Regions from separate parts of the Streptomyces sp. NPDC046915 genome, predicted to be linked through region 1. Evidence: riboswitches for the same ligand, from Rfam matches in the RefSeq annotation. Region 1 holds a riboswitch; each other region holds the start of a gene.
What was found. A riboswitch is a leader RNA that binds a small molecule or an ion and turns the genes downstream of it on or off. The one in region 1 is predicted to bind cyclic di-AMP.
Positions count from the first base shown of each region.

Region 2: linked by a shared signal. The riboswitch ahead of ABZ915_RS41915 (LysM peptidoglycan-binding domain-containing M23 family metallopeptidase) and the one ahead of ABZ915_RS15875 (C40 family peptidase) in region 1 are both predicted to bind cyclic di-AMP.
Region 3: linked by a shared signal. The riboswitch ahead of ABZ915_RS35825 (transglycosylase SLT domain-containing protein) and the one ahead of ABZ915_RS15875 (C40 family peptidase) in region 1 are both predicted to bind cyclic di-AMP.
Region 4: linked by a shared signal. The riboswitch ahead of ABZ915_RS27740 (NlpC/P60 family protein) and the one ahead of ABZ915_RS15875 (C40 family peptidase) in region 1 are both predicted to bind cyclic di-AMP.

Region 1 covers NZ_JBEYXB010000005.1:402,486-406,051, reverse strand. Annotated here, with positions in the region: gene ABZ915_RS15885 (helix-turn-helix transcriptional regulator) at 1-751, opposite strand, end outside; gene ABZ915_RS15880 (ATP-binding protein) at 975-1,433, shown strand; gene ABZ915_RS15875 (C40 family peptidase) at 1,545-2,018, opposite strand; cyclic di-AMP (ydaO/yuaA leader) riboswitch at 2,022-2,233, opposite strand; gene ABZ915_RS15870 (hypothetical protein) at 2,538-2,846, opposite strand; gene ABZ915_RS15865 (ATP-dependent Clp protease proteolytic subunit) at 2,854-3,492, opposite strand.
Region 2 covers NZ_JBEYXB010000026.1:97,351-100,916, reverse strand. Annotated here, with positions in the region: gene ABZ915_RS41920 (alpha-galactosidase) at 1-1,363, shown strand, start outside; cyclic di-AMP (ydaO/yuaA leader) riboswitch at 1,679-1,838, shown strand; gene ABZ915_RS41915 (LysM peptidoglycan-binding domain-containing M23 family metallopeptidase) at 1,843-2,766, shown strand; gene ABZ915_RS41910 (SGNH/GDSL hydrolase family protein) at 2,967-3,566, shown strand, end outside.
Region 3 covers NZ_JBEYXB010000018.1:8,613-12,178, forward strand. Annotated here, with positions in the region: gene ABZ915_RS35820 (polyprenyl synthetase family protein) at 214-1,224, opposite strand; cyclic di-AMP (ydaO/yuaA leader) riboswitch at 1,755-1,934, shown strand; gene ABZ915_RS35825 (transglycosylase SLT domain-containing protein) at 1,940-2,437, shown strand; gene ABZ915_RS35830 (HAD family hydrolase) at 2,486-3,316, opposite strand; gene ABZ915_RS35835 (NAD(P)-binding domain-containing protein) at 3,424-3,566, opposite strand, start outside.
Region 4 covers NZ_JBEYXB010000011.1:148,167-151,732, reverse strand. Annotated here, with positions in the region: gene ABZ915_RS27745 (tellurite resistance/C4-dicarboxylate transporter family protein) at 1-181, opposite strand, end outside; gene ABZ915_RS27740 (NlpC/P60 family protein) at 208-1,401, opposite strand; cyclic di-AMP (ydaO/yuaA leader) riboswitch at 1,409-1,586, opposite strand; gene pcrA (DNA helicase PcrA) at 1,815-3,566, shown strand, end outside.

The DNA.
Region 1 (3,566 bases):
AGAGGCTACTCGTCAAGTGGTCGAGAACAACCACATCCAGATCAGAAGTGCGCGGAAATGAGAAGATAACGAAAGGGCCGGTGATACCGATATGCGCCCCGGCGGAGAACGGCAACACCTGGAGGCGCACTTGCGGCAGACGTGCCGCCTCGGTGAGCCGCTGAAGCTGCCGCGTCATCACGTCCGGCCCGCCGACCTCCCGCCGCAGCACTCCCTCGTCCAGGACGGCGCTGAGCTCCAGCGGTGGATCCGACCGCAGCACGTCCTGCCTGGCCAGCCGCACCTCCACCAGCGCGTCCAGCCGCTCCTCCATGTCGTCGGCACCCTCGCCCACGGCCGCCCGGGTGACGGCACGGGCGTACTCCGGCGTCTGCAACAGCCCCGGGACCACCGATGTCTCCAGGGTGCGCATCCCGCTCGCCTGCGACTCCAGGCTGATGAAGTCACGGTAGGTGGGCGGCAGGACCCCCCGGTAGGCGTGCCACCAGTGGTGCCGGCCGCCGCCTTCGTCCGATCCCGCCAGCACCATCAGCAACTCACGAAGCTGGCCGTCCGTCACTCCGTAGGCATCCAGGAGTAACCGCACATCGGCCGATTTCACCCCGCTGGCGCCCGTCTCGATCCGGCTCACCTTCGACTGGTGCCAGCCCACCAGACGCGCGGCCTCACCGCTGGTGAGGCCGGCACCGGTGCGCAGCGTGCGCAGTTCGTCGCCCAGTTTCCGGCGGCGCACCGCGGGACCGTTCTGCATGGGCCACTCCTTACTCGCCATTACTCCTTACGTGCCACTCGAATACGGTCTGCCGTCGCAGAGTTCACCGCTTCGAGCGACAGATATATGCATATCTTGGTGGATCCCACCCGCTGGCCGGCGCGCTGATGGCAGTCTGGCGATGAAGCACCAGTCCGGGACCGTACTCGAACCATCCGCTCCGTGTCGGACTCCGGTCCCGTGGGAAAGGGACGACGTCGTCATGGCAGACCATCTGGAAGCATCCGTCACTCTGCCGAGCGATCCCGCTTCGGTGTCCGCGGCCCGCACCTATGTCGTGGGCACCCTCGCGGAGTGGGGCCTTCCATCGGACACCGACGTGGCCGACACCATCCGGCTCATCGTCTCCGAACTCGCCACCAACGCCGTACAGCACACCTTCGGGCAGTCACCCACCTTCACGGTGGACCTCGTGCTCGACTGCGACGAACACCTGCGCATCGGTGTCACCGACAGCCATCCCCGTCTCCCGAGGAGACTCCCCGCGGCCGTGCAGCAGGACAACGGACGCGGCATGGTCATCATCCGCTGGCTGACCGTCGAGTGCGGCGGCAGGCTCAGGGTGCGGCGGACCCGCGAGGGTGGCAAGACCGTCCTCATCGAGCTGCCGTGGGCGGTGCCGGCCCGGCCGGTCACGGCAGCGGGGCAGCAGGAGCCCTAGGGCCGGTGCGGGGCGCTCCGGCCCCGCACCGGCCCCGACACGGCGCCGTACGGCCACGCACGGCCCCGGGGGTGGCCCTGCACCCGGAGCCGTGCGAGGCGTGACGGCCGGTCAGCTGACGCGGCCGTACCAGACGCTCCTCGTCCAGATCTTCTGCAGCTTCACCACGTCGCCCGTCTTGGGGGCGTGCCAGATCTTCCCCTTCCCGGCGTAGATGCCGACGTGGTAGACGTACGACCCCGAATGGAAGAAGACCAGGTCTCCGGCCTTGCGGTTCTTGGCCGAGATGTGGTGGGTCTTGTTGTACTGCTGGGCGGCCGTCCGGGGCAGGCTCTTGCCCGCCTTCTTGAACGAGTACAGCGTGAGCCCGGAGCAGTCGAACCTGCGCGGCCCGGTGGCGCCCCACTTGTACGGGGAGCCCTTCTTCGAGGCCGCGATCTGGAGCGCCTTCGTCGCCGGGGTGGCGGCAGCGGCGTCGGGGGCGACACCGGGTACCGCTATCGAGCCGCCGACGGCGGCGATGGCGAAGGCCGAGGCCGTACCGGCCCGGACCATGAGCGACGGGACACGATTGAGCGCAGTCATGCGCAACCCTTCGTCAGCCGCCTGTGAAGGATGACCTGTCGGATTCGGGCTGGCGAAGTTGCCCGGCCGCGTTGCCGCGGCTTCACCCCAAGGGCTGCTCGGAGGCGAACAGATGTCCGCTCCGGCGACCCGTCTTGCTTGGGTCCTCCACTCCTGCCGATCCACTCCTGTCGACCGGTCATCCGGGCGGCGGCAGGACTCGGCGTCCGCTCGGATCGCCCCGCCGTTGTGGCGGGGGCTTGTCGTCAGACAGGGATCTTCGCCCACAACTGTCTGAAAATCCCAACGGAACCAGGGATTTGTGGTGTTACTCACCACTCGCCCGTTCGGGTGGACAGGTGTGCGTTCGAGCCGCTGACGGGACAGCCGCGCACCCTCCGACCAGGGCGGAAGCCTCTCCCGACGCTCATCGGCCGGGCGGTTCGCGCAACTTCGGAGACCCTGGAAAAGGATGCGCAGCTACTCCGAACGTGGGTACGTCTTTTGGGCCGTTTCGACTCAGACCCGAGCCCGCAAGCGTCAACCGGCGCCGTCCGGGGGCACGGTGACGCGTGCGGTACGGCGCTCGCCGTCCAGCACCCTGAGCGCCCGGGCCAGGGTGGCCGCGTGCAACTCCGTCTCTCCCCGCTGGTGCATCAGCGTCAGCGCGTCGCGCAGTTCCACCGCCTTGCGCACCAGCGCCTGGGCGGCCCGCAGTCCACGGTAGGTGTCACCGTGCTGCGCCGGGTTGATGCGTCCCAGCAGGTCGACCACGTCCAGGTAACGGTTGATCAACTCGCCCTCGGCGCGGGTCAGGGCCGGCAGCGGCGGCAGTTCCGGTGGCAGCATCGGCGGCTCACCCCGCGTCCGGAGCGGCGGTGCGCGAGGCCCTGCTGCTGGGAATGATCCCGTCCACCAGCCCGTGCTCCAGCGCGCCCCGGGCGTCGAGCATCAGATCCCGTTCGAGGTCGGCGTGGACCTGCTCCGGGGCACGGCCGGTGTGGTGGACGAGCAGTTCCTCCAGCAGGCCGCGCATCCGGGTCAACTCCTCCGCCTGGATGAAGAGGTCACTCGGCTGACCCTGCGTCGGCTCGGGCAGCGCCGGCTGCTGGAGCACCACCCGCGCGCCCGGCAGGGCGAACCGCTTGCCCGGCGTACCGGCCGCGAGCAGCACCGCCGCGGACGAGGCAGCCTGCCCCAGGCAGATCGTCTCCACGTCGCAGCTGATGTACCGCATCGTGTCGTAGATCGCCGTCATCGCGCTGAACGAGCCGCCGGGGGAGTTGATGTACAGCGAGATGTCCCGGTCGGGCGCGTCGTGCTCCAGGTGCATGAACTGCGCCATGACGTCGTTGGCCGAGGCGTCGTCGACCGGTGTCCCGAGGAAGACGATCCGCCCCTCCAGCAGCTTCGAGTACGGATCGAGCGTGCGGTGACCGGTGCTGGTGCGCTCGGTGAACTCGGGCAGGACGTAGCGGGCGAGCGGTCGGGTCATGGCATACCCCTCCTCACGGCAGAGCCGTCTCCGGTGGACCGGCATCTGTAAGAAATGTACAGGACGTACGTGAC
Region 2 (3,566 bases), on a different contig from region 1:
GCAGATCACCGGCGGCGCCGGTTACGACGACTCGGGTCTGCTGACCCTGGCGCCGGGGGAGTCGTACACCACGCCCGTCTTCGCGGGCCTGTGGAGCGACGGCGGCTTCGGCGGCGCCAGCCGTGCCTGGCACGCCTACCAGCGGGCGTACGTCATCCCGGACGCCGACCGGGACCGGCCCGTGCTGTTCAACTCCTGGGAGGCGACGAACTTCGACATCTCCGAGGAGCAGCAGGCGACCCTCGCCCGGCGGGCGGCTGCGATCGGCGTCGAGCTGTTCGTGGTCGACGACGGCTGGTTCGGCGCCCGCACCAGCGACCGTGCCGGTCTCGGCGACTGGACGCCCAACCCCGACCGCTTCCCGAACGGCCTGGGGACCCTCGCGGACTATGTGCACGCCCTCGGTATGCAGTTCGGCATCTGGGTCGAGCCCGAGATGGTCAACCCGGACAGCGAGCTGTACCGCGCCCACCCCGACTGGGTGCAGTTCCAACCCGGACGGAAGCGGACGGAATTCCGCAATCAGCTCGTCCTCAACCTCGCCCGCGAGGACGTCCAGCAGTACCTCTGGGAGCAGCTCGACGGGCTTCTCTCCAGCGCCCCGGTCGACTATGTGAAGTGGGACTTCAACCGCTGCTTCACCGACGCCGGCTGGCCCGGCGAACCGTACCCGCAGCGACTGTGGGTGGACCATGTCCGTGGCCTGTACGGCCTCCTCGACCGGCTGCGGGCGGCCCACCCGCGCGTCGCCTTCGAGTCCTGCTCGGGCGGTGGCGGCCGGATCGACCTCGGTGTCATGAGCCGTACGGACCAGGTGTGGACCTCCGACAACACCGACCCGCTCGACCGGCTGGCCATCCAGCACGGCTTCAGCCAGATCCATCCCGCGCGGGTCATGGCCGCCTGGGTCACCGACAGCCCGAACACCCAGCTCAACGGCCGGGTCAGCGCCCTGAAGTTCCGCTTCGTGAGCGCCATGGCCGGGGTCCTCGGCGTCGGTGGCGACCTCTCGGAATGGACGGAGGAGGAGCTCGCCGAGGCCCGGGAGTGGGTGGAGCTCTACAAGGAGATCCGCCCGGTCGTGCAGCGCGGCGACCTCCATCGGCTGCGGCCGCCGGAGGGCGGGCTGAGCGCGGTGCAGTACGTCCTCGGGGACGAGACGGTCGTCCTCGCCTGGCTCCAGGCGCAGCGGTACGGCGAGCCGGTCCCCGCGCTGCGGCTGCGCGGCCTCGACCCCACGGCATCGTACGAATGCCGCGAAACGGGCGAAATCCATCGAGGTGCCGTCCTGCTGCACCACGGGCTGCGCACGGGGTTGCGCGGTGACTTCGATGCGGCGGTTCTCCGTCTGCGTCGTATCTGAGTAATCTGCCCGAATGAGGCCCTTCATTACTTTTATTGGAACTAATTCTGAAATAGGGGGTCATGGGGGTCGAGTGGTGAGGAGGGTCATATTGGTGACCGTCCGTTGTGCGTCATGTTCACGTAATCCGCATGGTTTTCCGGCGATTTGACGCGGCGGGGAAGAAGGGAATTCACGGAGGGTGACCGGGAACTCCCGTAACGGATCAAGCGAAACGCGGACAGAGGGAATCTTCTGCTTGTCCCGTCGCGTCCCGCTCGCTTACGTTCGCCACCAATCCGGACGGAACGCCGAATCCTGCCGCCGCCCGGAGCTCGGACACACTCACCCGTGCACGGCAGGAGCGGGGGACCCACCAGGTACGACTGCCTGTCCCGGTCTCCGGGACGGCTAGGGGTGAAGCCGCGCTCCGTGCGCGGCCGGGCAGCTCCAGCCCGAACCCGACAGCTCACCTCGCAGGCGCCGGAGAGGAATTCGCCATGCCCGCGAAGGGTAAGCACCGCCGTCCCAAGAACCGGCGTTTCACCCGCTCCATCGCCGTCGCCGGAACCGGCGGCGCCGCGCTGGCGCTGCCCCTCATGGGGGCCACCGGTGCCCATGCGGCCTCCGCGGCCACCGCGAAGGACTCCGTTTCCGAGAAGGCCGTCCAGGCCGTGCCGGTGGCCGAGAAGAAGGCCGCCGCCGCGCAAGCGGGCGCGCACACCTACACGGTGCGGTCGGGCGACTGGCTCGCGAAGATCGCCGACGAGCAGAACGTCCGCGGCGGCTGGCACCGGCTCTACGCGGACAACCGCGAGGCAGTCGGCAGCGACCCCTCGCTGATCCACCCCGGCCTGAAGCTGACCCTCGGCGAGAAGGCCGCCGGGACCGGCACGAGCGCCAAGTCCGCCGCCCCGAAGAAGACTTCGTCCGCCTCGCACGCGACCACGCCCCCGGCCTCGCGGTCGGCCACGCGGACCCGGCCGGCGCCCGCCGCCGCGCCGAACGCCGCCACCGGCTTCACCCTCCCGGTGTCGGGCGGCACCGTCGGCACCGGTTACCACGTGCCGGGCGGCATGTGGTCCAGCGGCTACCACACGGGCGTCGACTTCGTCGTCCCGACCGGCACCTCCGTCAAGGCCGTGGGCGCGGGCACGGTCGTCTCCGCCGGCTGGGGCGGCGCCTACGGCAACCAGGTCGTGATCAGGCTCGCCGACGGCTACTACGCGCAGTACGGCCACCTCTCCTCGATCTCCGTCTCGGCCGGGCAGACCGTGGCCGCGGGGCAGCAGATGGGCCTCTCCGGCGCGACCGGCAACGTGACCGGCCCGCACCTGCACTTCGAGATCCGCACCACGCCGAACTACGGCTCGGACGTGGACCCGGTCGGCTACCTCCGCTCGCACGGCGTCGCCGTCGCCTGACGGCACTCGGACCACCGGAGGCCGGACCCCTGATCCCCGGGTCCGGCCTTCGGTGTACCCGGGCGTATTCCCGTCCGGCGCCTTTCGGTGCCGTGGCTTATCTCACCGTCCGTCAACCCCGTATTACGGTCGCGTAGGTCACATCGAAAGGTGAATCATGGGCCGATGTGGCAGACGATTCGAAGAGTGACAACAGATCAGTGATCGGGTCGTACGTGGCGGTGGGGGACAGCTTCACCGAGGGCGTGGGCGACCCCGGCCCCGACGGGGCGTTCGTCGGCTGGGCCGACCGGTTCGCGGTCCTCCTCGCGGACCGGCGGCCCGAGGGCGACTTCAGGTACACGAACCTTGCGGTACGCGGCAGACTGCTCGACCAGATCGTGGCGGACCAGCTCCCGCGCGCCGTCGAACTCGCCCCGGACCTGGTGTCCTTCTGCGCGGGCGGCAACGACATCATCCGGCCCGGCACCGACCCCGACGAGGTGGCCGAGCGCTTCGAGCTGGCGGTGGCACAGCTCACCTCCGTCGCGGGCACCGTCATGGTGACGACCGGCTTCGACACGCGTGGCGTGCCCGTGCTCAAGCATCTGCGCGGCAAGATCGCCACGTACAACGGCCATGTCCGGGCCATCGCCGACCGGTACGGCTGTCCCGTCCTCGACCTGTGGTCCCTCAGGACCGTCCAGGACCGGCGCGCCTGGGACCACGACCGGCTCCACCTCTCGCCCGAGGGGCACACGCGCGTGGCGCTGCGGGCCGGCGAGGTGCTCGGCGTGGAGGTCCCCGCCGACCCGGAGCAG
Region 3 (3,566 bases), on a different contig from region 1:
GAGGATGCGTCAGACCCGGGAGGCAACTCGATGTACGCCTCCGGTATGACACGGGGAGGCGGGATGTCCTCCGACCCGTAGGGGTCATGCCGGTGTCTTTACCAGCCCGTCCGGGGGTGCCCCCCTCTGGGGGAGTTTGAGGACGAGGCCGTTCAGGCCGAAGGGGGGTCTGGGGGCGCAGCCCCCAGCGTGGCCCAGGCAAACGCCGGGCACCTACCCAGCCCGGTGCACCACCGCGTCGCACAGCTGCAGAAGTGCCGCCTTGGCGTCACACTCCCGCAGCGGCGCCAGCGCCGCCCGCGCGTCCTCCGCGTAGCGCACGGTGTCCCGGCGTGCCTGCTCCAGCGCGGGGTGGGCGCGCAGCGCGGCCAGCGCCTCGGCGTGCCGGGCGTCGTCGGTCAGGTCGGAGTCGAGCAGGTCGCACAGGGCGATGTCCTCGGCCAGCCCCAGCCGGGCCGCCCGCTCCCTGAGACGCAGCACGGGCAGGGTGGGGATGCCCTCGCGCAGGTCGGTGCCCGGGGTCTTGCCGGACTCGTGGGAGTCGGAGGCGATGTCCAGTACGTCGTCGGCGAGCTGGAAGGCGACGCCGAGCCGCTCGCCGTACTGGGTCAGTACGTCCACCACGGTCTCGTCGGCCCCGGACATCATGGCGCCGAAGCGGCAGGAGACCGCCACCAGCGAGCCGGTCTTGCCGCCGAGGACGTCCAGGTAGTGCTCGACCGGGTCGCGGCCGTCCTGCGGCCCCGCCGTCTCCAGGATCTGCCCGGTGACCAGCCGCTCGAACGCCAGGGCCTGCACCCGTACGGCCTCGGGGCCGAGGTCGGCGAGGATCTGGGAGGCGCGGGCGAAGAGGAAGTCGCCGGTGAGGACGGCGACGGAGTTGCCCCAGCGGGTGTTCGCGCTGTCCACTCCGCGGCGCACCGCGGCCTCGTCCATGACGTCGTCGTGGTAGAGCGTCGCGAGGTGGGTGAGCTCGACGACGACGGCCGAGGGCACGATTCCCGGCGCGTACGGGTCCCCGAACTGTGACGCGAGCATCACGAGCAGCGGCCGGAACCGCTTCCCGCCCGCGCGCACGAGGTGCTGGGCGGCCCCGGTGATGAAGGGGACCTCACTCTTGGTGGCTTCGAGCAGTCCCTCCTCGACAGCCGCCAATCCGGCCTGGACATCGGCTTCCAGAGCCTGGTCCCGCACGCTAAGCCCGAACGGCCCGACGACGGTCACGAGGGGTCTCCTGTCTGCTGGTGCCTGCTGGCGATTACACGGTTTGTCGATAGGTCGCTGCCCTCACTCAAGTCAGCGTATCCGGTCAGCTTTCGATCACCGAGGGCGCCCACTGTTACAGGCCGGGCGCTATCGGATCACGCCCGTTATGTTTTCGATCGGCCGATAAGCACAGATATTTATCGACTTACCCGGAAGTACGACATGACTGCGCCGCTTGGAGCAGTTCGCCTTCCGCTCCCACGCTCGATGCGCTACCCAAAGCGGCGCCCTTCATGTCCTATTTGCCGTGATTGCTATTCCGTGAATTGGGTCACGTCGGCCGAACGGAGCACCCCACCGTCCGGCACGGGCACACCGCTTGGCGCCATTGGCCAGTTGAGGGTTGGCAGACGCAAAGGATCAAGCGCCTCATACGCCTCACAACAAGGTCAACTAGGACTTTGTGTGAATCCGCCGCTTGTTCAGGACATGTGCTCTCGCATACGTTCCCGGCCGTCGGGCGGAACGCCGAATCCTGCCGCCGCCCGTCACACCCATCGACGAACTCATTCACGGCAGGAGCGGGGGACCCAGGTTTGCCGCCGGTCCGGGCGACACCCGTCGTCCCGGAACGGCTCGGGGTGAAGCCGCACCGCCTTCGGGCGGCGCGGCCGGGCACCTCCCAGCCCGAACCCGACAGCTCACCTCGCAGGCGACGGAGAGGAACTTCGACATGTCTGCTGCCGCTCAGCACCGTGCCCCCTTCGCCCGCCTCGCCCGCAGGCTCGCCGTCGCCGGCACCGGCGCCGCCGTGCTCGCCCTCCCGCTGATCGGTGCGACCAGCGCCTCCGCGGCCACCACCACGAGCGCCCCCAAGGCCGCCCCCGCGGCCGCCACCACGCTCCCGTACGCCAACAACCTCGACGGCTGGATCCGCGAGTCGCTCGCGATCATGGCGCAGAAGGGCATCCCGGGCACGTACAACGGCATCTACCGCAACGTGATCCGCGAGTCGTCGGGCAACCCGGTGGCCATCAACCTCTGGGACTCCAACGCGGCCGCGGGCATCCCGTCCAAGGGCCTGCTCCAGGTCATCGACCCCACGTTCGCCAGCTACCACGTGGCCGGCACCTCGTACAACATCTACGACCCGGTCGCGAACATCACGGCCGCCTGCAACTACGCCGCCCACCGGTACGGCTCGATCGACAACGTGTTCGGCGCGTACTGACCGCTCCGCTCCCCTGAGGGAACGAGCCCCGCTCGAACGGGCCCCGGCTCAGGGGAAGAGTCCTTCGAGGACGACGGCGATGCCGTCGTCCTCGTTCGACGAGGTGACCTCGTCGGCCACCGCCTTCAGCTCGGGGTGGGCGTTGGCCATCGCCACACCGTGGGCGGCCCACTCGAACATCGGGATGTCGTTGGGCATGTCCCCGAAGGCGATGGCCCGTTCGGCGCTCAGCCCGAGGTGGTCGGCGGCCAGCGCCAGCCCGGTCGCCTTGTTGACGCCGCACGGCTGGAGCTCGACGGTTCCCGGCCCCGACATGGTGACCGTCGCCAGCGATCCCACGGCCGCGCGGGCCGTGGCGGCCAACTCGTCGTCCGACAGGGCGTGATGCCGCAGCAGGACCTTGCTGATCGGCTCGCACCACAGGTCGTCGCGCCGCCGGACCCGTACGGCGGGCAGCGTGGGGTGGGGCATCAGATAGCCGGGCTCGATGAGCGTGAGCCCGTCCACCCCGTTCTGGTCGACGGCCGCGTACACCTCCCCCACCTCGGCCTCGATCTTGCCGAGCGCGGTCTCCGCCAGTTCCCGGTCCAGGGTGACCGACCACAGCAGGCGGTGGGCGCCGGCGTCGTACACCTGCGCACCCTGTCCGCACACCGCGAGCCCCGTGCAGCCGAGGTCGTCGAGCAGCGGCCGCACCCGCGGCGCCGGGCGCCCGGTCACCACGAGGTGCCGGGCACCCGCTCTCCCGGCCCGGGCGAGGGCGGCGAGGGAGCGGTCGGAGAGCGTGTCGTCGCCACGCAGGAGCGTTCCGTCGAGATCGGTCGCGACGAGCGAGTACGCAGGGGAGATCGGGGAGGAATACGCGGGGGGTGCGGCCATGATCAGAGAATACGGACACCGCACCCCCACGACTCACCGCTGTTTCCAGCCCCAAGTGGCGCCCGTGGGCTCCTTGGTGGCGATCTCGAGACCTGTGGCGCAGCCCGTCAGCCGTGTGCCGCCGCGAGGTGCTTGGCCAGGCGCGGCGAGGCGAACTCGGTGCCGCAGACGAAGCGCATCACCGGGCCGTACGACGACGCCGCCGGGAGGCCGGTGAAGTACAGACCGGGGACGGATGAGACGTAGCCCG
Region 4 (3,566 bases), on a different contig from region 1:
TGAAACCGGCCGCGAACCCCAGCCAGGCGGCGCAGGCCAGCCCCAGGGCGACCCGGGACAGCACCTCGTGACCGATCAGCTGCAACCCCACCGACACGATCCCGGTCGCCATGACAGCGGCACCGGCCGCCGGTGAACGCCGAGCCCACCAGACGCGTATAGGTGAGTAGGGGCCGGGCATGAGCCCGATGCTAGGGCCCCGCCGGCTCAGGCCGGACGCACCACGCTGTGGATGATCGATTCGCCGCCGTAGTAGATCGACTCCTCACGGACGTAGGCGCCGGGCTTGGGGGCGTGGATCATCATGCCGTTGCCGATGTAGACGCCGACGTGGCTCACATCGTCGTAGAAGAAGACCAGATCACCGGGCTGGGCGTTGGCGAGGGAGACCGTGGTGCCGGCATTGACCTGGTCGTAGGTGGTGCGTGGCAGGCTGACGCCGGCGGCTCTCCAGGCGGCCTGGGTGAGGCCGGAGCAGTCGTAGGAGCCGGGGCCGGTGGCGCCCCAGACGTACGGCTTGCCGATCTGCGCGCGGGCGAACGCGATCGCCTTCGCGGCCTTGGCGGAGGACGAGGAGGTCGGCGTGGACGGCGAGGTCGACGTGGACGAGCCCGACGAGGAACCCGTCGAGGTCGACGTGTCCGACGAGCCGCTGTTCTGCTGCTGTGCCTTCGCCTGCGCGGCTGCCTGCGCCGCCGCCTGCTCCTTCGCGAGCTCCGCCGCCTTGCGCGCGGCCTCCTCCTGCTTCTGCTTCTCGATCGCCGCGAGCCGCGCCTTCTCCTGCGCCGTCAGCGTGGACAGCAGCTCACGCGCGGTGGAGAGCTTCTTCTGGACGGTCGACTTGGCGGCCTGGAGGTCGTGCTGGGAGTCGGTCAGCGTCTCGAGGCTCTGGGTGGCCTCCTGACGCTTCTTCATGGTCGCGGACTGCTCGGTGACGTAGTCGTCGACCGCGCCCTTCTCCCGCTTGGTCAGCCGGCTCATCAGCTGGGTCTGGTCGAAGTAGTCCTGCGGGGTGTCCGCGAGCAGGAAGGTGGCGGTGTCGGGGGCGGCGGCCCCGGTCCGGTACTGGGCCGCGGCGAACGAACCCAGCTTCTCGCGCGCCTTGTTCAGCTTCTCCGTGCGCTTGGCCACTTCGTCGAGGAGGGTGTCGACTCGCCGGCGCTGCTTGCCGGTCGTCTCCTTGGCCGCGTTGTACTTCTCGGTCGCCGACCCCGCCTGCCGGTACAGGTCGTCGACCTTCTTCTCGACCTCTTCCATGCTCGGCTTGTTGTCGGTGGAGGGGGTCGAGGGGGTGGCGTTGGCCGTCTGGGAGAGCAGGGCGACGGAGGTGAGGGCGGCGGTGGCGAGGGCGGGCTTGCGTATGCCTGCCCCACCCGAGGGGCGCTTGCGGTGCGACGCCAAGGGAGGCGACTCCTTCCAATGCTCCGCCTACCGGGTTAGCTGTCGGGTTCGGGCGGGTGGTTCGGAAGGGTTGCCCTACGGCCGTCGTCCCCGGTGGGGAGGGCGGGCCGATTCACCCCAAGGTCTCGGTGGGTCCCCGGCTCCGGCTGCCGTAAGGGGCGCACCGGACTCGGCGGAGGCCGCGCGGCCCGGCGAGGTTCGCCGGTGGGGGTCGAGCGGCCTGGCCGAACGCTAGCCAACTCGTGTGACTCATGTGAAGGTTGGTGCACTATATGTCCGATACATTTTCGTGACACGGGACACGCGTGTCGCTCTTGTGACCATGCGGTTCCGCAGGGTGAGGGGATCGTCCGCCGGCCAAGTTCCGAGGGTGGCGGCCGGTTGTCGGTGGGGCGCCCTAGACTCGGAGAGCGATGAGCAGCCTCTTTGACGACAGCTTCCTGGCGGACCTCCAGACCCCTCGTGGGCACGAGGAGGAACCCCCGCCGCCGCCCGAGGACGATCACGCTCCGGAGCCGGTTCCGGACGATCTGTTCGGCGGGAAGTTCGATGTGCCACCGGACCGGGACGGGTACTACCGTGACGGCGCCCCACGCCCGGCGATCGACGCCGCCGCGCTCCTGGACGGGCTGAACGAGAACCAGCGCGCGGCCGTCGTCCACGCCGGCTCCCCGCTGCTCATCGTGGCCGGCGCCGGTTCCGGCAAGACCCGCGTGCTCACCCACCGCATCGCCCACCTGCTCGGCGAGCGAGGCGTCCACCCCGGCCAGATCCTCGCGATCACCTTCACCAACAAGGCCGCCGGCGAGATGAAGGAGCGCGTCGAGCAGCTCGTCGGCCCGCGCGCGAACGCGATGTGGGTGATGACCTTCCACAGCGCGTGCGTGCGCATCCTGCGCCGGGAGAGCAAGAGGCTCGGCTTCACGTCGTCGTTCTCGATCTACGACGCCGCCGACTCCAAGCGGCTGATGGCCCTGGTCTGCCGCGACCTGGAGCTCGATCCCAAGCGCTTCCCGCCGAAGTCCTTCAGCGCCAAGATCTCCAACCTGAAGAACGAGCTGATCGACGAGGAGGACTTCGCCGCCCAGGCCGCCGACGGCTTCGAGAAGACCCTCGCCCAGGCCTACGCCCTGTACCAGTCGCGGCTGCGCGAGGCCAACGCGCTCGACTTCGACGACCTGATCATGACGACGGTCAACCTGCTCCGCGCCTTCCCGGACGTCGCCGAGCACTACCGCCGCCGCTTCCGTCACGTCCTGGTCGACGAGTACCAGGACACCAACCACGCCCAGTACGCCCTCGTGCGGGAGCTCGTCGGCACCTCCGAGCATCCGGCGCACCCGGCGGACGTGCCGCCCGGCCCGGACGACCTGACGCCCGCCGAGCTGTGCGTGGTCGGTGACGCCGACCAGTCGATCTACGCCTTCCGCGGCGCGACCATCCGCAACATCCTCCAGTTCGAGGAGGACTACCCGGACGCGACGACGATCCTGCTGGAGCAGAACTACCGCTCCACCCAGACGATCCTCTCCGCGGCCAACGCGGTCATCGAGCGCAACGAGTCCCGCCGCCCCAAGAACCTGTGGACCAACGCGGGCGCGGGCGCGCAGATCACCGGCTATGTCGCCGACACCGAGCACGACGAGGCGCAGTTCGTCGCCGACGAGATAGACCGCCTCACGGACGCGGGCGAGGCGAAGGCCTCGGACGTCGCCGTCTTCTACCGCACCAACGCCCAGTCCCGTGTCTTCGAAGAGGTCTTCATCCGCGTCGGCCTGCCCTACAAGGTCGTCGGCGGTGTCCGCTTCTACGAGCGCAAGGAGGTCCGGGACGTCCTGGCCTACCTGCGCGTCCTCGCCAACCCCGAGGACTCGGTCCCGCTGCGCCGCATCCTGAACGTGCCCAAGCGCGGCATCGGTGAGCGCGCGGAGGCGATGATCGACGCCCTCGCCCAGCGGGAGAAGGTCAGCTTCCCGCAGGCGCTGAAGCGGGTCGACGAGGCGTACGGCATGGCGGCGCGGTCGACGAACGCGGTCAAGCGGTTCAACGTGCTCATGGAGGAGCTCCGTACGATCGTCGAGTCCGGCGCGGGCCCGGCCACCGTCCTGGAAGCCATACTCGAACGCACCGGATACCTGGCCGAGTTGCAGGCCTCCACCGACCCG